DNA from 2 places in the Facklamia sp. HMSC062C11 genome. Region 2 is predicted to be linked to the other one. Evidence: predicted binding sites of a transcription regulator. Region 2 holds the regulator's gene; the other holds the start of a gene.

Region 1 (12,076 bases), on a different contig from region 2:
CAAACTGCACAATAAGATACACCTTTCCCATTGAGTCGCGTTTCACTATCTAGTCCTAATTTTCGATGTTGGCAACCAGTAGCCAAAATAAGCACCTTACTAATAAAACACTTATCGGAGGTATACACCAACTTAGCCTCTCCCTCAATATCAATTTTGGTTACTTGCCCCATCACGTGGTCTACACCAAACACCATAGCACTTTGATACATTTTTTCAGCTAATTCCGGACCAGAAATTAATGGATAACCCAAATAATTCTCAACATCTGCGGTATTATTCACTTCTCCTCCCGGTAAACCTTGTTCAATCATGACTGTTTTTAAATTAGCCCTCGAAGCATATAGGGCAGCTGTTAACCCAGCGGGTCCTGCTCCAACGATCACAACATCCACATGTTCTTTTACTAGTGATTCCTTTGCCATTACGATCATTCTCCCTTCACTTGATTTTTCGCCCATTCTTCTTGGTGTGACGCCAAAGAAGCTTCTTGTTTTCCAGGTCGACCCATTAAATCTTGGATAACCGTTTTTAGTGAGGCCCCTTCATACAAAATTTGATATAAACCCGCTGTAATTGGCATATCCACTTGATATTCTTGACTCAACTCATAAGCTGCCTTGGTTGTAAAGATTCCTTCAACAACCATATGAACTCGCTGCTCTACTTCTTCGACATTATAACCCTGAGCTAACAGATTCCCTGCTTGCCAATTTCTGGAATGAACGCTGGTACAAGTTACAATTAAATCACCAACCCCGCTCAAGCCCGAAAATGTTAAAACATCTGCACCCATCTTTATCCCTAAACGGGTTATTTCTGCTAAGCCCCGTGTAATTAATGCCGCTTTCGCATTATCTCCGTAATCTAACCCGTGTAAAATTCCAGAGGCCAGCGCAATAATATTTTTTAGAGCTGCTCCCATCTCAACACCAATCACATCCGTATTCGTGTAGACTCTAAAATAATCATTCATAAACAAAGTTTGAATTTTTTGCGCAGCCTCTAAGGAAGTGGACGCTGCTGTAATTGTGGTAATATCTTCTTTCGCCACTTCCTCAGCATGACTAGGACCCGAAAGAACCACAATCGCTTGATATAATTCCCGAGGAATCGTTGCTTCAATCACTTGAGAGATTCTTAAATGGCTTCCCTGCTCCAGCCCCTTACTAACATGCATAATAATAGGACATACTTTAGATCTACTTAAAATAGGGACAATTGATTCAGCCACTTTACGAATAGCCTTTGTTGGCACTGCAAACACAAGCAATTCACAAGCTGCTACAGCTTTCTCTAAATCATTCGTTGCCTTTATGATGGGGGCAAGTTCAAGCCCTGGTAAATAGGAAGAATTTTGATGTTGGTCATTTATTTCTTTAATAACATCCTGCTCAATCCCCCACATTTGAACATTAACCTGATTGTCGGCTAGTACTTTTGCTAAGGCTGTTCCCCATGAACCTGTTCCTAAAATTGTTACTTTCATATTCTCATTCCTTTTTTACATTATATTACTGTCTGAATAATAAGGGATATTCGAATTTTTTCTACGCAGAATACCGAGCGTTATACCTCCAACCACCATTAAAATGGAGACAACTTGAGAAATTCTAAAACCAGCAAAATACAAACTATCACTTCTCAATCCTTCTATAAATGATCGCCCAATTCCATACCAGATCAAATAAAAACAAGTCATTTCTCCAAGTTTTAAATGCTGATTCATCCGACGCAAACAAAGTAAGATTAATCCGCCAAATAGGTTCCATAAAGACTCATATAAAAAAGTTGGCTCTCGATAAGCTCCTTCAATCCATAAGTGCTCAATCATGAACTGCGGCAAGTGAAGAGATTTTAAACTGGTCAGATCAACAATTCGTCCATAAGCTTCTTGATTAATAAAGTTACCCCAACGGCCAATACTTTGAGCAAGCATTAATGAAGGAACCGCCATGTCTAACCATAAAAATAAAGGTTGCTGATAACGTCTAGCAAAATAATATAAAACAATGCCCCCGGCGATCACACCCCCATAAATTGCTAAGCCTCCTTGCCAAATAAAAAGAATGCTTAATGGATCTGACTGATAGGCTTCCCAAGAAAAAAGAACATAATACAAACGTGCCCCTATAAAACCAATAACAATCGCCCAAAACATCAAATCAAAAGCTTGGTCTTCATCCATTCCCTTACGACGAACTTCCCTCATAAATAGACTGTAAGCAATAGCCATTCCCAGTCCAATAAGTAACCCGTACCAACGAACTGGCCAAGCTCCAATTCTAAAGGCAACTGGATCAATTTTTGCAAAAAACATGATCGACCCTCTTCTATCCCTCACGATTTGCTCGTATCAGCGCATCTAATTTTTGATTAAAACTTTCTGTTGCATCATAGCCCATCTGAGTGGCTCTGAAATTCATCGCCGCTGCTTCAATGATCGCTGCTAAATTTCGCCCGCTTTTTACAGGAATACGAATTCTTGGTATTTGAACATCAAAAATACGTTCATATTCTTGTTTGGATCCTAAACGGTCATATTCAATCTGTCCATCATCTAGCACCATTTCAATAATCAATTCCAAACTCTTAGAACGTACGATCGCTGAAACACCATATAGACTCATCACATCGACAATACCTAGACCACGAATCTCTAATAAATTCTGCAAAATTTCTGGAGCTTCTCCGATCAAGGTTAGTTCATCAATCATATAAAATTCAACCCGATCATCTGCAATCAAGCGATGTCCCCTTTGTATCAATTCTAAAGCGGTTTCTGACTTACCAACACCCGAAGTTCCGGTAATTAATACACCCATCCCAAAAACCTCTAAAAAAACACCATGCTTCGAAAAACGTTCCGCCAATCTTCCTTCTAGATAATTAGTTAGATTAGCTAACACACGTGATGTCTTAGAACGAGCAGATAGGACAGGAACCTTCATTTCGTTTGAAACTAAAGCTAATTCAGCAGGGACAACGATCCCTCTTGCAATCACGATCGCAGGCGTATCATGACGACAAATTAATCGAAATTTTTCAATCCGCTCTTGACTTGATTGCGCTTGAAGATAAGCAATTTCTGTTCGTCCGATTAATTGAATACGCTCGCTCGGATAGTAATCCTTAAATCCAGCCAAAATTAACCCCGGCCTTGATACTTCAGAGGAAATAATCTGTCGATTCATAAACTCGGCACCAGCTACCAACTTAACATCCAAGGTGTCAACGAGCTCCTCTACCGTTACATATTTATTCACAAGGATCCCTCCAATTAATTTCCTGGCTAAATGGTATCATAATCCGAATCTAATAACTAGTTATAAACAAAGGAAGGCTGAGATATTAATACCTCAGCCTCCCTAAACTATATCATTTTAATGATAAAATGGGTCTTTTCTAAACCCTTAAAGCGACAAGATTCTCAGCAAAATTAAGAGCAATACGCTCAATAATACTTGCTATTTTTTTATGAATCAACAATACGTCTCAACCTTGATTATTCTTAAATAGATAATGTAAAGTAAGGCTTAAAAATCACTCCACATATCTTCCTCGTCCTTCGGTGTAACATCTTCTCTATTAGATTCATCAAAACGATGACGAGATTGATATCGTCCAACATTTTGATAATCTGTAGGTATGATGAAGGCCAAAATCAAATACAACAGTAATCCACTCCCACCGGTAAAGAATGCGAAAATAAAGAGGATGCGAAAAATTATTGGATCAATATTAAAGTATTCGCCTAAGCCCCCACAAACACCTAAAAAGCGTTTGTTTGTTGATGATAATGTTAAAGTCTTTTTATGTGCCACAGAAATTCCTCCTTATTATTCCCTATCTTTTAAATAGATGTCACCCATGGTTAAAGTCACTTCAATTTCTAATACGTCCTCGTCATCTTGTCTCCGACTCACTTGCATATGCTTGCGGTTCGAAGAAATAACTTGAAACTGATTCAAGCGATGATGAATATCGCCGGTCGTAGTTGATAAATTTGCCTGAAAAGCTTGTTGTTCGGGAAAACTGATTTTAACATCTCCGCGAACACCCGTAATATTAATCGGATCATTCGACCTATTTCTCTTAGTTAAGTAGACATCTCCATTAACGGAATTAACGTTTAACTGATGAACATCACCATCTAATCTAATATCACCATTCACATTTTCAACTTTTACATCCTGGACCAATGAATCCTTAATCAATATGTCACCATTAAGTAAATCCACATCTAACTTATCGACTTCGATACCTTTAATATCTACATCCCCTAGCTTACTTTCTATCGTCAGATCCGATGTATTTAATTCGTATGCACTAATATCCCCACGCATCGCCACAAGATGGACCTCCTGGGATTCGAACGCTTTAAGATTCAAATCACCATTCAAAGATACCACTTGGATAGCTTCATACATTTTATTTGGAAGCCATAGCTGCATATCCATTGTTAATTGAGGTTTCTTAATCGCAACCTTTAATGTTTGATCTTGCAATTCAATCGTAGCCAATTCTAATATTTGATTAAGATCAACATCTTGAACATCTCCTTGATAAATAAAATGGCTGTCCAACCTAACTTGATCACCCTCATAACTTAATACATCAACATCTCCCATTAATACATCAATGTCGATCGACTTAATTGTATCTAACTCGTACACAAATTCATGATCAATCTTTTGAGCTGATGACCAAGAAAAATTCACTAATGGCTCATTATTAAATTTCAAGTCCTTTAACTTAGCTTTCACAAAGTCAGACACCTGTTTACCAATTCGTCCGCCCTCTCGACCAGCTTCCTCACTGAATAAAATAGCTTTTTCCGTAAAAGAATCAGCGGACTGCTTCACTTTTTCAGCAAAAGGGCGTCCATCAGTATGACTGTCGCCTGATTTATCCGTTTTAAAATTAGCTTGATCTTCTAGAGCCAAATCGATTTTTGCTTTCACCGCTTCTATTTGTCGGTTCAAGTTAGCTTCTTTTTCATTAAGCTCAGACCGATTTTGTAATTGATCCTCTGTTAGATTCTCAATCTCCTGAAGTACTTCATACTCTCGTAGGCGTTGCTGAACAACGATCAAATCATTATTTAAACCTTGTAAAATCTCTTGATAATGAGACACCTGATCGACTGATTCCTCAAAATCTACTGGATCTTCATGTGCCGTTGCTGGTTCTTCTCCCCTTATTTCTTCTGTGCAGGATGAAGCACTCCTTTCTTTAACTTTATCCAATGACTGGTTTAAATCCTTAAAAGCTTTTCTTCCAACATCTCCCACTTCTTCAGCGAGTGAAGTGCTGGTACGGACCACTCTGTCAAGTAAGGTCCCGATCTTGCCACTTATTTCATTAATGTCCCTTTTACTTATTTGATTCAAGCTTGTCTTCTTACTTTCTGTGTTAATACTTTCTTTTTCATAACCACCCGCTTCTAAAAGACGTAATGCTTCATCCATACTAATGATATTATTACGAACCAATTCAATGATACGTTCTTTTTCATTCATTTTACTACCTCCTCAACCGATACTTGTTCCTTATGATTCTAATTATGACACGATCCTTCTTCCATATCCTAGGTCTTCAGGCTGATTTTAATAAAAACCATCCACCACTTATAAAATAAGCAATGGATGGTTTCAATGATTTTTATCGTATAGCTATATTTCAGTTGATAACTTAATAACTATCACTTAAAATTTTGGCTAAATATTGCCCCGTATAACTATTTTTATTTTTAGCCACTTCCTCTGGTGTTCCATAAGCGATCAGCTCGCCTCCCTTATCACCACCTTCGGGTCCCAAGTCAATCAAATAATCAGCCGTTTTGATGACATCAAGATTGTGTTCTATAACAACAACAGTATTTCCAGCTTCCACTAGACGGTCCAAAACTGACAATAATTTACGAATGTCATGAGCATGAAGGCCGGTTGTTGGCTCATCAAGGATATAAAGTGTCTTACCTGAAGAAACTCGATGCAATTCAGAAGCTAACTTCATCCGTTGAGCTTCTCCACCAGACAAAGTCGTTGCCGATTGTCCTAATCGAACATAACCTAAACCAACATCCTGAAGTGTTTGCAGTTTTCTGGCAATTTTAGAGTGAACACTAAAGAATTTAAGGGCTTCATCTACCGTCATATCTAATACTTCTGCGATATTTTTACCCTTGTATTTTATCTCTAAGGTCTCAGAATTATATCTAGCACCTTGACAGACTTCACACGGGACATATACATCCGGTAAAAAGTGCATCTCGATCTTAGTGATACCACCACCTTGACAAGCTTCACACCGTCCTCCCTTCACATTAAAAGAAAAACGTCCTTTATCATAACCACGCATCTTAGCATCATTAGTTTGTGCATAAAGCTCACGTATATCATCAAAAACAGAAGTGTAAGTTGCGGGATTTGATCGAGGTGTCCGTCCAATCGGACTTTGATCGATATCAATCACTTTTTCCAAATCTTCATAACCTGATATTTCTTTGAAACTACCCGGTCTTTCTTGAGTCGACGTTAGACGTTTCGCTAAAGCAATTTTCAATATACGATTAACCAAGCTGGACTTACCGGATCCCGAAACACCCGTCACACAAGTCAACCGCCCTATCGGAAAATCTACTGTGAGATTTTTTAAATTGTTTTCATTCGCCCCGGTAATTCGAATCCACCCCAAATCCTCATTCCGCCGTGATTCAGGTACTTCTATTTTTTCCTCTCCTCGTAAATACTTACCCGTTAATGATTTTTTATTGGCCATCACTTGCTTAGGAGTTCCTGCTGCTGTGACATAACCGCCATTTTCACCTGCTCCAGGACCAATATCAATCAGATAGTCCGACTGTCGCATTGTATCTTCATCATGCTCTACTACAATCAAAGTATTTCCTAAATCTCGCATTTGTACCAAAGAATGAATCAATCGATCATTATCTCTTTGATGTAAGCCGATTGAAGGTTCATCCAAAATATAAAGAACCCCACTTAACTGAGAGCCAATTTGTGTGGCCAAGCGAATCCGCTGAGCTTCCCCGCCGGACAAGGATCCTGCTATTCGATCAAGTGTCAAATATTCTAAACCAACATCATTCAAAAAACTTAAACGATCAGAAATTTCTTTAACAATGGGTTTTGCGATAAGCTGATCATGTTCAGAAAAATCTAAACTTTGAATAAAGGCAATCGCCTTTTCAATCGAAAGTTCATCAACTTGTGCGATATTATGCTGCTGAATTTGAACTGATAGTGCTTTTTGATTCAAGCGCTGGCCTTTACAGGTCGGACATACTAATTCATGCATATAATTTCTTAAAACATCGCGCATACTCTCTGAAGCCGTTTCTTGATACCTGCGTTCAATATTATTAAAGACTCCCTCAAAAATATGATCTGCTGTTTTTTTACGATTTCCCCTATAACTCGTAAAGGAAAATTTAAATACATGAGCAGGATCACCATATTTTAACACTTCTTGATGTTGAGCTGGCAAATCTTGATAAGGTATCTCCATGTCGATCCCATAACTTTCTGCAAATTGCTCTAACATAGAGGCATAATAGCCCGATCCCTTTTTCCCCCAGGGAGCAAACGCTCCTTGACTTAGAGTTAAACTTGGATCAGGGATAATCAATTCCTCATCCGGGGTTAATCGAGACCCTATCCCATCACAAGCTGGGCAAGCCCCAAAAGGTGCGTTAAAAGAAAAAAGTCGTGGCTCCAATTCATCAATTGAAAAATCACAAAATGGACAAGCATAATGTTCATTAAAATAGAGCGGTTCATCCCCTATTACATCAACAATCACATACCCATCCGAATAACGAACCGCTGTTTCAACAGAATCAAATAACCGAGATCGAATCCCCTCTTTAATAACTATCCGATCTACCACAACGTCAACAGTGTGTTTTTTGTTCTTATCCAACTCAGGAACTTCTGTTAAATCATAGATTACCCCATCAATACGAACTCGAACATATCCTTCCTTGGCAATATTTTCGAGCTCTTTTTTATGTTGCCCTTTTTTATCTCTAATTCTTGGAGATAAAATCTGAACTTTACTGCGCTCTGGCAACTCAAGGATCCGATCTACCATTTGTTCAACCGATTGTTTTTCAATAGGAACATGGTGATGTGGACAATAAGGTGTCCCTACTCGGGCAAAAAGCAACCGCAAAAAATCATTAATTTCTGTAGCAGTTCCTACAGTCGATCGTGGATTTTGAGAAGTTGTTTTTTGATCAATTGAAATAGCTGGGCTCAACCCTTCAATCGAATCAACATCCGGCTTATCCATTTGACCTAAAAATTGGCGGGCATAGGCGGATAGACTTTCCACATAGCGTCTTTGCCCTTCAGCATATAAAGTATCGAAAGCCAATGATGATTTACCTGAGCCAGAAAGTCCTGTAATGACAACCAGCTTATCTCGCGGAATTTCTAAATTAATATTTTTTAAATTATGGGTGCGTGCCCCCTTGATCACAATTTTATTTTTTGACACGGCAACGCTCCTCCTTTATTAGAATAGTAAGATCATTATATCACATTTCAATATTCAAGAACACTTGTTCGCTTTATTTGTCAATAAAAAATCCCCTGAACACGGGGATTTTCAAAAATTCTTAATACTCAACGGCAAAAATTTCATTCATCACTAAGGATATATAAATCATAATCCAAGGGTAAATCACAAAATAACCTAACAAAAATACTAATAACACAGTTAAACCGATAATCAGTATGGGATTAACTAAGTTTCCATAATAGAAGGCAATCAATATAAAAGGAAGGGCTCCAAAAACAAACGATAATAATGCAGTCAGCAGAATCATACCTAAAAGACGTCCAAAATATTTACGCCCAATCTGTATACTCTTTGTAAAAGTAGCCCAAAGACCATACTTTCTTTCTACATCATAAGCAACTAGGTAATTGATGGAAATAAATAAAGTGCTCACTATAAGAGTAATAATCAAGGCAAACACTGTAACGAAACCTAGCTTCATCGGTGTCATTTGGTTTCCACTTACCAAAAAAACAGGACCTAAAAGCAGCAAGAAGGCACCAGCTTGAATTAAGCCTGAAAACAATGTCAATAAAAATAACTTGATTGGCAATCTTAGCCAGTCAGTTAAACCCGTATTAAAATAAGCCGCATCACCTAATCGCATTTCAGGAAAATTTAACTTTTGAAAAATACTTCTTTGAGTGAGCGTAGATAGCATCAATGTAAATAATGACGTTATTAATCCGATAACTACTGGCACCCAGGATGAATCTTTATTTAATTGATAAATAATATGACTATAATCAGTGTTTGCAGTGTCTGTTGTATTTAATAACATATTTTCCATTGGAGAAAACCAACTAGACACCATCGTGATTAATAGAATTAAAATGACTTGAATAGTAATCAATGAAATATAAAATCCAAAATGCGCTTTCCATTCTTTAAATGCTTTACCTAGCATGAGTGCTCACTCCTTTTCTTAAAGCTCATTATAACATAAGTCAGTATAAAACAATCCATTTATTTCCATTAAACCGTCTTTTGACTAGCCTGTTTTTCAAATAAAACCGAAGATGTTGAAGGTCTCCAAACTCCTATGTTCTCATCCCTTCCCTGAATAAAATAACGATTTGCAAGATTAAAATCTTTCGACTCAGATAGAGTAATAATATCTTTTGTACGATTATCGAGAACACGATTGATCAGGACACTTACTTGTGTATCTGGAAAAGCCATTAACATCGGATAATCACCCATGCTGTCACCAAATACAGCGATCAGTCCCCTTCCTCCATGTTTAGCTAACAATACCTCATTAATTAATGATACTTTACCAACCGAGATAGGAATCGGCCAATTTTTAGAAATCGCTGCCGTCAACTTTCCTTCCTTAGTTAAAACATGTGGAACACCAAAAATCTGTTGTAATGGCAATTCCAAAGGATTTTGTGAAACCGAATTGCGAATTAATGCGTAAGGACTAGCGGACACAACATAAGATAAAATCCCATGCTGATTGGCAACCCGCATTAACTGAATCACTTCTTCATTATATCGAAGACCCACCTGTAAGTAAGACTCAAGCTGAACTTTCGAACCATCTACAATAATTATCGCTTGATAATAGCGCCGCTGAGGTCTTAAGCCCTCATATGTATTCCAAATTTCCTTTACTAAATAAGAAAAGGACTCTTCATCGTAGCCTTGAAACCAATATGTAGGGCAAAAATTTGTTTCTTGAATTTTAAATATACTATGAATTGTCTGATAATAATAAATCAACTTAGCTCTAAAAGAGAGAAATATTGGATCTTTTTCGAATGATAATCGTTTTATTTTTTTCTTATCCTTTATATATAGATCATAAAGGTAAGAATAATCATTCCTTAAAGATTCAGTTAGTGTTCCCAAAGGTATCTTGGCAGGTCCTAATTTTTGATTTATATCTAAGAAATCTGGTTGAACCACTTCATAAAATTCTTTTGGAGTCATTCTAAAAGCTAAATGGTCCACTAGATATAAGGTTAGATGATCTTCAATATCCCCCATAATACACGTCTCATCAAAATCAAATACCATATATGCCTGATTAGATGGTTCTTTACTACCTGATAACTGCATATCATCAATTAATTGATTTAAACGATCATATAGCTTGGGTTCCCAATTTTCCTTTTTTAAATATGTTTGAAATTCACTCATCTGGTGGTCCTCCGAATATAAACTGTAAAAAAAGAAGCTTACACTAAGTAGCTTCTTCTCATAAGGTTAATTAATTTTTTCATATAAGTCAATAAAACACTGGGCTACATCAACCATAGTCATTGCATTCATTAAATGATCCTGAGCATGAATGAGTAATAGCGATAGTTCAATACTATAGCCTGAACTCTCTTGGACGAGCAAAGATGTTTGTGCCTTATGAGCTTGTAATAATGACTCATGAGCCGAAGTCAACAACTGGCTTGCCTGTTCGACCTCTCCATCCTTAGCCATTTCAATCGCCTCAAGTGCTTTAGAACGCGCATCTCCTCCATTAGCAATTAGAGTCATTGCAATTTCTTGCGCGTGTTTTCCTTCGATATCCCGATCAATATTACTCACTAAGTAATGCCTGAGCCTGTTCTAATATTTTACGTCCATTAGCTAAGCCATAATCATCTCGATTAATAGCTGCTACGATCGTATTTTTATCAGCCAGTTTTTCTTGGATCTTTTTAGCTAAATACGCCACTTGAGGGCCCAATAAAAGAACATCAACAGTCTTTTCTTCTAGTAATTGTCTTGCTTCAGCAACTGAACACGCAATCACTTCTAAATCCAAATGTTCATTTTCAACAATTTTATGAATTTTTGAATAAAGCATACTGGTCGACATTCCTGTCCCACATGCTAACATAATTGTTTTTTTTGCCATATAAGCATTCCTCCATTCGTTAAGATCCTAATAATATAATAACCAAAAGATAAAACGGTTTCAAGTGTTTGAAAGAAAATATTGATATTTTGTCAATCTGCAACATTAATATAAGTATGTCAATACACTGATGATTTGTTATAATAGTAAGGCTATTAAGGAGGCTTATCATTGAATTCAACAAAAAATCAAATAACCGAACGTTTACTCTATGCTTGTTTACTAACTATAACCGGCGGATCTCTAACGAGTTTTTCTTACATGAATTTATCCGGTGTATTTGCCGGATTTCAAACTGGAAATATTATTAAGTTAGGTATTCACATTGGTTCCGGACAATGGAACGATCTTGCCCCTTTCATTGTTTCCATTATAACCTTTATGCTTGGTATCGCCTTAACACGAAGTCTTAGATATCTTGGGCTTCTTAAATCAAATAAAGTTATTCGTGATATCTTTGTATTAACAAATGCCCTTTTACTTATTATCATTTCGGGTATATTAACAGGTAAAGGGTTTATCTTACTACCAATTGCACTATTAACTTTATGTGTCTCTAGTCAATATGAAGAGTTTCGAACAATTCATGGAACACCATTTACCCCCATGATGATGAGTGGTAAT
Region 2 (12,076 bases):
CCCAATCGCTTAAAATCTTCCAAGTCCTGTTGATAAAGCTGACTGCTTCCATCTGATAACCAAAATAGTGACCGATCCGCATCATAGGCCAACCCCCAACCTTGACCTAGATAAGAATAAGTATCCAACAAAGTGAAATTAGGTAATTGCCATTTAAAGACTTTGCCTTCCTTCCATGTCAATTGCCATAAATGATTCCCTTCAATAGTGAGTCCTTCACCAAAATATTGATCTGGCAATTCTACTTGAGTTAACCATTCCCCAGATGTTAAGTCGAGAATACCAACGGCAGACTGCCCATATTTACCGGATCCCAAGTAAAGCTTACCCTGCTCATTTCGTTCAAAACCCTGAGTAAATATCTGCTTTTCTATAGGGAAAACTTCTAATAATTCCACTTTTCCCTCTATGCCTTGGCTATCAACAGCGTGTGTAAATAATAGACAGCTCATGATTATAAGCACGATTCCAGAAAAAACTTTTTGCATTTGAATCCTCCTAAATGTACTTCAAACTTGCAAGTCTGATAGAGATTGGTAAAATAAACATGATCTTAATCAAAGGAGCAAGTGATTATGAATTTTTACCAATTAGCCATCAAAATTGTCCGTCATATCTTCTTTTTATTTAACGGGCGTACCCAAGTCCAAGGACTTGAAAATCTTCCCAAAGAAGGGCCTTATATTATTGCTGCTACTCATCGATCACTCTATGACCCTTTTTACCTTGCTATTGTCTGGGCTCCAGAAGAAATTTCCTTTATGGCAAAAAACTCCCTATTCAAATGGAAATGGTTAGGTTATTTACTCACTAAAGCACATGTATTTCCCGTCAACAGAGAAAAGCCTTCTCCAAAGACCTTAAAATTTGCGGTTAAGCAACTGGAACAAGGATTCCATCTAGGGATTTTTCCGTCAGGAACCCGTCATAGTACTGAGATAAAAAGTGGAACAGCTTTTATCCAACGTTTATCCAAAAAAGCGATCGTTCCTGTCGCAATCCAACCCCCATTAACAAAATGGCAATTTCTAAAAAGACAACCCGCTAAGATTGCCATTGGTCCAGCAATTAACTATGATCCTCAAGCAACCTATGATAAGGCAAAACTCGAACAAATTGACCAAGCCATTGCCAATGCCTTCGATGAGTTAGATCAAAAAATTGACCCTCAGTTCCATTATGATCCTAAATAGAACCGATTCCATCGGACTTAGTTTATCATAATCAATGAATTCCGCCTATGCCTTTTTGCAAACAGATGATAGAGTCATGAGAATACGATTCTATAAAATCCCCTCGAAAGATAGCATCAAAGCTAACTCTCGAGGGGATTATTGTAACTCACAGCAAGTAAGTCTATTTGATTCATATCTTTAATCAGTCACCACTAGTAATTTAGAATCCATACTAGAAAGGATCTGTTTTTAGTTGATTAATTTAAGTAGTTACCTTCTAAAAGTCATCTAGATCAGCATCATCCATAGACTGCAATTGATACATTTGGTAATAACTTCCTTTTTTAGCAATGAGACTTTCGTGATCTCCCTTCTCAATAATGCGTCCCTTATCCAAAACGATAATTTGATGAGCATCTTTAATCGTAGATAAACGATGAGCGATCGCAATAGTAGTCCGATTTTGACGCATTTTTTTCAGTGATGTCTGAATAGCTTGCTCCGTCTCCGTATCTATATTGGCCGTTGCTTCATCAAGAATAAGTATTTTAGGTTGCCGAGCCATCGTACGTGCAAAGGAAATCAATTGTTTTTGACCCGAGGAATATCCTTCACCCCGCTCGATAACAAGATGTTGATACCCTTCTTTTTCTTTTTCGATAAATCGATCAGCCTGGACAAAACGTGCTGCTTCTCGAATTCGATCATCACTCATACTCATATCTAAAAGGCGAATATTCCTTGCGACATCCCCGTAGAAAAGAAAAGAATCTTGCAAAACCAAGCCCATCTCTTGTCTTAATTGGTCATAAGAAAAATCACGGATTGAATGGCCATCAATTAAAACCTCTCCATCTTGAAATTCATAAAACCGCATCAATACGTTAATGATCGAAGACTTACCTGACCCCGTATGTCCAACTAAAGCAACTGTTTGACCAGGTTCAACGGTGAAGCTAACATCATCGAGCACCTTATGTTGTCCATCATAAGAAAAACTAAGATGCTTGATTTCTATCTTAGCATCTGTAATCCTTGCCTCTGGCTGAGGATTCTGCTGAGGAACAAACTCATCATTATCCAAATAAGAAAGAATCCGTGCAGAAGATACAATGCCATCTTGTAATAAACTCAAGGAATCCAACATCATTCCCATGGGCCTAAAAAATTGAACGGCATACTGGGTAAAAGCATAAATAACCCCAACTTCCAATCCGTGTAAAAAGTACTCTTTACCTAACACATAGATTACTAAGGCAAGTGCTAATCCCTCTAAAAGATTAATCACAGGCATTAACATTAACGAATTCATTTGAATCATCGTACGTCGATTTAAATAGTGTTGATGATTTTGTTGATTAAATTCTTGGTAGACACGCTCTTCTTGCCGCATGTTCTGAATCGTTGAAACCCCCATAACCGACTCATTAATTTTAGTATTTAAACGACTTAAATTTTCACGCATTCGTCGATATACCATGGACGAGTATGACTGATAAAACCAGATTAAGCCGATCATGATTGGAACAAAAATTAAAAACAACAAGGCCATCCGTTGATTTAATAGCCACATAGCAATGAATACCGAGCATATCGTCACAAGACCTTCAAATAAAGAGTAAAAGACGAGCCAAAATTCCTTGAGGGTCTCTGTATCATTCGTTATGCGAGATACAATCGATCCCCCCGGAGTTTGGTCAAAAAATCGCATCCCTAACCCATTAATTTTTCGAAATAAGTCATTTCGGATAGACGCTACGGTCTTTTCAGAAGCTAAATTGAAATAATACGTTGATAAATAATTCCCAATGATCTGTAACAAAAGTAAGCTTAAATAAATAAGACAAAACCTTCCCGCAATCTGAAAACTCAGTTGTTGGTGTTCTAAATAATGATCAATAAAATACTGAACTAAACGCGGCATAGCAACTGAAATCAATATCGTACCGGCTGATAATACAACAGCTAATAAAAAGAGACGCCAGAAGTCCTTGGTAAAAGTAAAAATCCGCCGAGTAATCTTCAATTGCTCTTTCATGGTGAACTTTTTAGCCCACACAGATTCATTCCTTGAATTTGCTGCCATCGACTTCATCTCCTTTTAAACGATTTAATTCTTGTTGATGATACATCTTAGCATACCAACCATCTAGAGCTAATAATTCTTGATGATTCCCTCGCTCAACAATACATCCATCTTCTAAAACCAAAATTTCTTGGGCGTGCATCACCGAAGAAATTCGGTGAGCTGAAATAATTGTCATCCGATCTTCAGATGATTCCTTAACAGCATCTAGGATGGCTTCTTCTGTTTTAGCATCTACAGCAGATAAAGCATCATCTAGAATCAGTAACTGTGGATCTATTAGTAAGGCCCGTGCAATTGCAATCCGTTGTTTCTGCCCTCCCGACAAAGCCACTCCTCGTTCGCCTACTAGCGTCTGATAGCCTTCAGGAAAGTCAAGAATATCTTGGTGAATAGCAGCCAACTTGGCAGCCCGCTCCACTTCCTCTTGACTAGCTGTTGGTTTAGCATAGCGAATATTTTCTAAAATAGAGGTTGAGAAAAGAAAAGTATCCTGCGGAACATAGCCAATATGGTTTAATAAGCTATCTAATGAATATTGCTTAATGTCCTGATTGACAAAGGCGATCTGCCCTTGATAATCATCGTACTCTCGCATCAGAAGGTGGAAGATCGTTGATTTACCAGAACCAGTTTTCCCCACAATCCCTAAAGTTTGATTAGCTTCTAATTTAAAATAGCAATTTTTTAATTCAATACTATCATTTCGTTCATAAGAGAAAGCTGCAATATCAAATTCTAAAGGAGCTTGAATAGGCTTTTGAATAGGATTGGGGCTTTCTATAATATGCGATCTTTCTTCCAAAATTTCTTCGATTCGATCATAAGACGCAGCCCCTCTTTGGAGAATATTAAATAATTGTCCCACTGCAATCATGGGCCAAGTAAGTCGGGTAATATAAGAAATGAAAGCAACTAACAATCCAACCGTTAATTGACCTTGAACTACCTGGAAGCCTCCAAAAAAGAGTGCCAAAATGGTAGAGATCCCCATGATCAGCTGACTGCTAGGACGGAATAAAGCATTATAGACATAGACTTTTTGATTGGCTTGAACCACCGCAAAGGTATGATCTTTAAAGTCTTGAATATCTCGCCCCTCTTCGCCAAAAGTTTTTATGACTTTCATGCCAGTTACTGATTCCTGAACCTTATCGTTCATTGAAGCAAAAGCTACCTGGGCTTTCTTAGAATAATAATGCAGTTGACGACCAATATAATTGATGATAATGGCTAAAAATGGAATTGGAATAATAGTAATTAACGATAATTTCCAATCAACCACAAAAAACATCATAAACAAAGTAATTAAACCTTGTGAAAGCGAATCGACCAGTGTTAAGATTCCTCCAGCTGCAACCATCCGAATAGCACCCAAGTCATTAGTTGTACGCGCCATCAAATCACCCGTACGATACTTATGGAAAAAATCCTTATCCATCCGCATAAAATGATGAAAAAGACGCGCTCTTAAAATTTGCTCTAGCTGTGCAGAGGTCCCAAAAATCGCCATCCGCCAAACATAACGCATAGCATATTGAACGATAGCAATTGTAATCAGAAGCAATACCCAATAGAGCAAAGATTGTGGCTGCATCTGATGTGAGGCCATGGTATCAATAATCCGGCCTATAATGAGGGGGACAAAACCCGTAATCAAGCTAAGTAAAGTAAGCATGGTAATACCAATAATATAGGACTTCTTTTCTTGCTTTAAAAACCATCCCAACTTAGCGAACATATTCATGCAGGAATCTCTCCTTTTAAAACTTAGTAATTTCAGTCTACCATTCCATGAAAGAGCATTCAAACCATACGATTCTTATACTCGATTAAAAAATAAAAACCCAGCGACTAACGCTGGGGAATCAACACCTAATATTATTATTGATTACGCATTTTCATTGAATTCATAATCTGTTGGACTTTGCGTTTTGAGGGTTTCTGGCCCATCTGCGCCATCATCTCAGAGATCATTCGTGCATCGAAAGGTGGGTTTTCTTTAAAATATTTAAACATATATTTTCGAGCCGCAAAAAAACCTAGAACAAGTCCAATAATTAAAGCTAAAATAACAATTAAAATCCAAGCATAAGTTGGCATATATCTCTCTCCTTTTAAAACATTCTATCATACTTTTTGATTAAGTAAAATGCTTAATAGTAGCTTCTTATATACAACGAACATCCGTTTGCCTTTGATGGCTGGTTTTGATATAATATAGATAATAATTAGAAAGTGTGGTGTCTATGGCTAAACTATCCAGTAAACAAATGAATGTCCTACGAAGTATCTATGAACTCGTGGAAGCCTCTGGCTACCCACCCACCGTTCGTGAAATTGGTGAAAGAGCTGGTTTATCCTCTCCATCCACTGTTCATGGCCATCTAGACCGCTTAGAAGAAAAGGGCATGATTGACCGAGATGCAGCAAAAACTCGAACCATTGAAATCACTGAACTTGGCCTAAGTACACTGGGAGTTGACTCGAATAAGATCCCTCTCTTAGGTTATGTTGCAGCTGGAAGCCCTATTTTAGCGGTAGAAGAAGCGATCGATTATTACCCAAAACCACAGGATCTTCGCTATGATGCTAGTGAACTATTTATGTTAATTATTAAAGGTGAGTCTATGATTAATGTTGGCATTTTGGATGGCGATATTATTACCGTTCGCAAGCAATCCGCCGCTAATAATGGAGAAATTGTCGTTGCGATGACCGAAGATAATGAGGCGACCTGCAAAACCTTCTTCAAAAAAAATGATCATATTATTTTAAGACCTGAAAATGATACTATGGAGGATATTATCTTACCGCAAGCCACCATCTTAGGAAAGGTAGTTGGCTTGAATCGTTTCTATTAACAGCTTACAAAAAAGACGACTGAGTTCCAGTCGTCTTTTTTAGTTTAATAATGTAATAAGGTGTAATAATCGTGGCCTTTTATCTGCTCGCCCCCCTTAAGATCATCAAGCTCAATCAAAAAAGCACAACCAGCCACCACACCCCCTAATTTTTCGACAAGTTCAATAGCAGCTGCTGTAGTTCCACCCGTAGCCAGTAAGTCATCGACTAATAAGACCCGTTGACCAGGCTTAATAGCATCCTTGTGCATTTCTAATATGTTGCTGCCATATTCTAACGAATACTCTACCTCAATGGTTTCACGAGGTAATTTACCTTTTTTACGAACAGGTGCAAAGCCCACTTGTAATGCATAAGCTACAGGACAACCAATGATAAAACCACGGGCCTCCGGACCAACAACCATTTCAATCTCTAGGTCTTTAGCATAGTCCACAATTTTTTGAGTAGCATATGCGAAAGCTTGACCATCTCCCATTAATGGGGTTATATCTCGAAAAATAATCCCCTCTTCAGGATAATCCTTAATACTTGCAATATAATCTTGTAAATTCATATTATAACTCCTTATTCATCCACTGATAAATGGCATCAATACTTTGAAAGTTCAAAAATGCTTCAGCTTCCATGGATTTTTTATAATTAATCATCGCGTCACAGGATTTAAGATCGACACGTTGATCTAAATGAGCATCTTGCTTATAGATGATGCCCTTTTCTATTTTAACAAACTTTGCTTGAAAAAACACAACGATCATGGTCTTTATTTTAACTAAAGGAATTTTCAAAAATTGAGCGAACTGTGCTAAATCTGCTATTTTTAACTGAGGATTCACTAACAAAGCCTGATAAAGTCGACTAAACTCTTGATGAGTCGGTAATCCCACCAAATACTTGGACTCCGCCACATAAGAAACTAAAATGATTTGTGACCATTTTTTATAATCTAAAACCTGCCGTAAGTGTGATAAATCATCAGGCACTTCTAAAATTACCAGTCGTTGAAAATCAGCGATATTTAAATCTTTATCAGAATATAAACTAAGCTGACTCGATTCTGGCAAGTAAGATTGAAGTTGATCAATTAGTTTCGATTGATTAACCAAATAGAGGGCTTGAGGATAATCTAATTCCCCCTTAAGTCCATTAGAAGAACGTTGGTCAATCAACTGTCCCTTTATAAAAGCAAAATCACGTACAATAAATTGTAAACTCGTCTGATCACGCCAACGGTTCAAACTTAATTCACCTAGGATGCTTAAACGACTCTCTGCCTTAATTAACGTTGTTGACTCAGCCATTGAAAAAGCTACTGCCGTTAGTTCAGCCATTGGTGCATCTAAATGGAATTGCCAACGGACATGTTGTTGATCTTTACCCATTAAGCGTTTATTTTTTATGATTAGCTCTTCTAAAACAATCAGTGGCTTAGGATTTTCCTGTCCAAAAGGTGCTAATTGTTTGATTTCCTGATACAAATCTAGTGTCACTTCATCATCCGTTAATAACAAATCCACCGATATAGCCGGCTCTTCTGCTAGTGAGCGATCAAGTGATCGAATAGCCTCTTCAAGCTTTTGTTTAAAGAGATCAAATTGGCCCTGGGCTATGGTTAATCCGACTGCTTGATCATGCCCACCGAAATGAACACATAAATCTTGAAAAGGTTGAATGAGATTAAAAAGATTAATCGAAGGAATAGATCGACCAGACCCCTTATAAACTCCCTTAGATTCATCGAAATTAAACAGTAGGCAAGGACAATGATGCCGCTCCACTAGACGCCCGGCTACAATTCCCAAAACACCTGGATGCCAATTTGCTTGACCAGCAATAATTATGGCTGGAGGTTCTACGTTTTTAGGATATATCCTTAATAATTCCGCTTCTATCTGCTTAACTAGGTCAACCCTTTCATCATTCTTGGCTTCAATGACTTGTAACAATCGGTTAGCTTCAATTAGATCTAAACTTGCTAAAAATTCTAAACCTGGACTAGGATCCCCTAAACGACCTACTGCATTCAATCTTGGACCAATCACAAAGCCAATGGTTTCCTCATCAATATCTTCTAAACTAATATTTTGATTATTAAATAACGTCAGTAAACCTGAACGATTTGTCTGTTTAAGTTGATTGATACCAGCTAAAACAATCGTTCGATTCTCATCAATCAAGGCAACTCGATCACAAACGGTCCCTATCGCAGCCAACTCTAAAGCTTCAATCGGAATTTCCCCCAGTAAAGCAGTGGCTAATTTCAAAGCAACTCCTGCACCCGATAGATCCTTAAAAGGATAGTTGCCTCTTGGATTAGCTGGATGTATAACCGCGTAGGCGGGCGGTAAATCTGTTTGAATCTGATGATGATCCGTTAAAATGACATCTACGCCTTGATCTTTAGCATATGCTAATGCCTCAAACCCAGCCACACCGTTATCCACTGTAATTATTAATTGTGTGCCTGCTTGAATAAAAGCTTGGTAACGCTCCAAGTTTGGCCCATAGCCATCCGTAAAACGATTAGGAAGATAATAAGTCACCTTGGCCCCAATCGATTCCAAAGCTTCTTTCATAATTAAGGTTGAGGTAATACCATCCGCATCATAATCCCCATAAATTAATATACTTTCTTCCTTTTCTACCGCCTGGGTAATACGTTCGACAGCTAGGGCCATATCTTCCATGTCAAAGGGGTCGTGGAATAAACTCGGTTGTTGATCACATGCAGCATCAATCGCCGCTTGTGATCGTAATCCGCGCTGCCAACATAGACGCAAAAAAGCGGGCGAATACGTCATTCCCGCTGATTGCATTTGTTGGATAAAATCGTTTTGTTCTTGATCGGATTTTTTCGGATAAATCCACTGAGAAAAATGACCTCTCATGTCAAACCTCCTCTAAGATCTTAGAACTTCAAACTCATCGAAATCATTGACCAATGTTGCTTGACTAAAAATCTCCTGTGCTTCCTTTTCTAATTGCTTACACTGCTTCCCTAAATACCTTGCAGAAATATGATTCAGATATAGTTTTTTGACATGGGCCTGTTTTGCATTTTGAGCCGCTTGTGCAGATGTCGAATGATAATATGCACGCGCTATTTTAGCTTCGCTTGCTTGGTGGGTTGCCTCATGAACCAAGACATCCGCCCCTCTGGCAAGTTGAAGAATGTTTCGACAAGATCGAGTATCTCCCAGGATCGACACAATACGACCTGCTTGATCAGGCGCTAAGAAATCTTGGCCATTTAAGATTCGACCATCTTCCAAGGTAACCCTAGCCCCCGCTTTCAATTGTCCAAAAATCGGTCCATTGGGTATTTCGTAAGCTGCCAACTTATCCATGAGCAATTGGCCCACTTTATCCGGCTCGATAATTCGATAGCCAAAACAAAGTATTCCGTGTTCTAGAGGCATATATTCGGCTTGCCAGCCTCTATCCAAATCAAGCGTTCCCCCTTGGGGGGATAATTCATGAATATTCAGTGGATATGCCAACTTCGTCTTAGAAATCCTTAAAGAAGTTAATACAAAATCTTTAATTCCTTCTGGCCCATAGAGATCAACCGGATCTTGTCCTGCTTGATTAGAGCGTGAACTCAAGAGTCCTGGCAAACCATAAATGTGATCTCCATGAAGATGGGTAATAAAAATGCGCCGAATTTTTCTTGGTTTAATATGCGTTCTTAAAATTTGATGCTGCGTCGCTTCACCACAATCAAAAAGCCATACTTCATTCAACTCATCGAGTAATTTTAAGGCTAAGGCAGAAACATTACGGACCTTAGCAGGTACACCGGCTCCTGTTCCTAAAAATTGTAAATGCATCAAGTCATCCTTTCTGAGTTTAACGCTTTGAATAGAGTTCCTTGGCCATAAATTTGGAAAATTCCTTAGCTCCTTCTTCATTTAAATGAACCCCATCCGAAGCAAACCATTCTGCATGCCCACTAGCAAAGGAAGCCCAATCAATCACAGTAACATTACCATAGCGTTCAGCTGCTTGATTGAGTTGATAATTTGCATCTTGTGTCCAAGGCCGATCAACTAAAATATTAACATAGTACTGTTTGCGCTCTAAGCCAATATCTTGGATATAGTCATCTAATTGACCCGTTGTATAAGTCCCATTCGTTCCTAACATTGTAACGACTGTCGATGCTAATTGGTTATTTGCTTTCAGTCGATCAACCACATCATAGGAATTATATAATTGTCGCGCAACTTGAGGATCAATGACAGCCTTAGGAAATACTTCTTTTAAATGCTCCGTCGACGCTGCTAAGGTCGAGTCTCCGATAAAAGTAATATCCAGCCCCGAAGCAAACAGCAGCACTTCCTGATCTAATCCTTCGATATGATTCACAACTTTAGGCGGTGCAACAGATTCATTTTTTGTCTCATCAGCTATCTTAAGGTTACTTTCAATGATTTGTTCAATCTCTTGGGTCTGCTTTGTTCCTTTGGCCTGAGAAGAAATAGCCATTCCCACACTTCCCATCACAAAATTAAAAATATAGCAGCACACAAGAAATTTAACCAGATATAATCCTTGAGGATGATTCCTTAAAAAGTTAAACTGATATTTTGTTTTCTTCCAATTAAAATCTTGCCCAACAGGTAATGAGATCGACTTTTGTTCAAAGAGTTGATAAGTAATTTCTGCTAAACCGATAATTAGAGCAAATTTAAAAATATAATTCAACCCTGGTAAACGATTAAATAGAGCGATATTCTGTGGACTCAATAAATAGACAGGATAGTACCATAGATAATAGGAAAAAGACCTCTTGCCTATCCAAGAAAAGACATTAAAAGATAGAACTTTATTCCAAATCGAAGAGGGGTGAATAGCGGTCAAAATCATCGCCAGCGATAAGATTGAGAAAAGACTTAAACCAAAACGGTAGGCGAATGGCTTAGTCCCAAACATAAATCGGACCATAAAGAAAGCTAAAATATACACTATAACACCAATACCATTTAAGCCGTGTGTAATGGTTTTAGGAATAGGCTTTGGATTTAAGCGTTCAGGTAATAATAATCCCAACGCGCCTCCCAAAGTAAAGGCAGATAGTCGAGTCAGTAAATCATAATAAACTCGCGTTGGATCAGAAGAACCTTGGTAGAGATAAGCCATCAATACTGCTGAAACCAAAGAAATAATTAATAAAATATTAATCGTGATATTTGCCTTTTTATGCCAAGAATAGGTGAGAAAGATCAAAATTGGTGTTAAAATCACCAATTGTCCATATAGAGAGACATACCACAAATGAGTAAATGGGCTGGGATTTGCTGCTTGAACAAAATACGATTGTTCATTTAATATCTGATAATAATTATTAAAAAATCCTAAAGCACTTAATCCCATATTCCGAACATTCGGCAAGTAATTACGGTTGAAAAGGAGAATATAAGTAACCACCATCATGATCATCGCTAACATCGGAAAGAACAACCGCTCAAAACGTTTACGAATGAAAGCGATATAGTTTAATGGTTTCCCTCTTTGATCCGCCACATAAAAATGTCTAAAGTTAAAAAAACCGGCAATAACCAAAAAGAGATTAACTGCGATAAACCCGCCTGGCATGATATGTTCAAAAAAATAATAACCAATTATTGTGAGGATCGCGACCCCCTTTAAACCATCAAATATGGGAATTCGATATCCACTATTTGTTTCCTTCATATTAATTCATCACCTAATCTACAAATTCAAATTGATAGTCAACTAAAAGGACCGTGTCGCCATTCTTAGCCCCTGCTTCTCTAAGAGCCTCATCGACCCCCATCGCTCTCATTTGACGCGCAAATCGTTGTAAACTCTCATCATGATCCATGTTTGTCATCGCATAGAGACGCTCAATGCGTTCGCCAACTAGTTCCCATAGATCTCCATCTAATCGCTTCACTTCAAAATCAGGAGTGTCTTCTTCTAAACG

Evidence for each region. Region 2 encodes LexA, which represses DNA repair genes until DNA is damaged. Its sites were predicted from a motif close to CNAACANNTGTTNG; they were not measured.
Region 1: the regulator LexA is predicted to act here: its motif matches at 8,584-8,597, upstream of uvrA (excinuclease ABC subunit UvrA).

The regions. Positions count from the first base shown of each region.
Region 1 covers NZ_KV802403.1:756-12,831, reverse strand. Annotated here, with positions in the region: gene trxB (thioredoxin-disulfide reductase) at 1-425, opposite strand, end outside; gene HMPREF2758_RS05555 (NAD(P)H-dependent glycerol-3-phosphate dehydrogenase) at 431-1,489, opposite strand; gene lgt (prolipoprotein diacylglyceryl transferase) at 1,505-2,320, opposite strand; gene hprK (HPr(Ser) kinase/phosphatase) at 2,334-3,266, opposite strand; gene HMPREF2758_RS05540 (PspC domain-containing protein) at 3,537-3,824, opposite strand; gene HMPREF2758_RS05535 (DUF4097 family beta strand repeat-containing protein) at 3,840-5,522, opposite strand; gene uvrA (excinuclease ABC subunit UvrA) at 5,695-8,526, opposite strand; gene HMPREF2758_RS05525 (hypothetical protein) at 8,648-9,496, opposite strand; gene HMPREF2758_RS05520 (haloacid dehalogenase-like hydrolase) at 9,565-10,737, opposite strand; gene HMPREF2758_RS05515 (PTS lactose/cellobiose transporter subunit IIA) at 10,804-11,139, opposite strand; gene HMPREF2758_RS05510 (PTS sugar transporter subunit IIB) at 11,132-11,452, opposite strand; gene HMPREF2758_RS05505 (YoaK family protein) at 11,624-12,076, shown strand, end outside.
Region 2 covers NZ_KV802384.1:8,301-20,376, forward strand. Annotated here, with positions in the region: gene HMPREF2758_RS02345 (glutaminyl-peptide cyclotransferase) at 1-488, opposite strand, end outside; gene HMPREF2758_RS02350 (lysophospholipid acyltransferase family protein) at 576-1,193, shown strand; gene HMPREF2758_RS02355 (ABC transporter ATP-binding protein) at 1,453-3,261, opposite strand; gene HMPREF2758_RS02360 (ABC transporter ATP-binding protein) at 3,239-5,008, opposite strand; gene HMPREF2758_RS02365 (YneF family protein) at 5,146-5,364, opposite strand; gene lexA (transcriptional repressor LexA) at 5,511-6,125, shown strand; gene HMPREF2758_RS02375 (adenine phosphoribosyltransferase) at 6,170-6,682, opposite strand; gene recJ (single-stranded-DNA-specific exonuclease RecJ) at 6,684-9,014, opposite strand; gene rnz (ribonuclease Z) at 9,027-9,956, opposite strand; gene HMPREF2758_RS02390 (acyltransferase family protein) at 9,976-11,823, opposite strand; gene obgE (GTPase ObgE) at 11,837-12,076, opposite strand, start outside.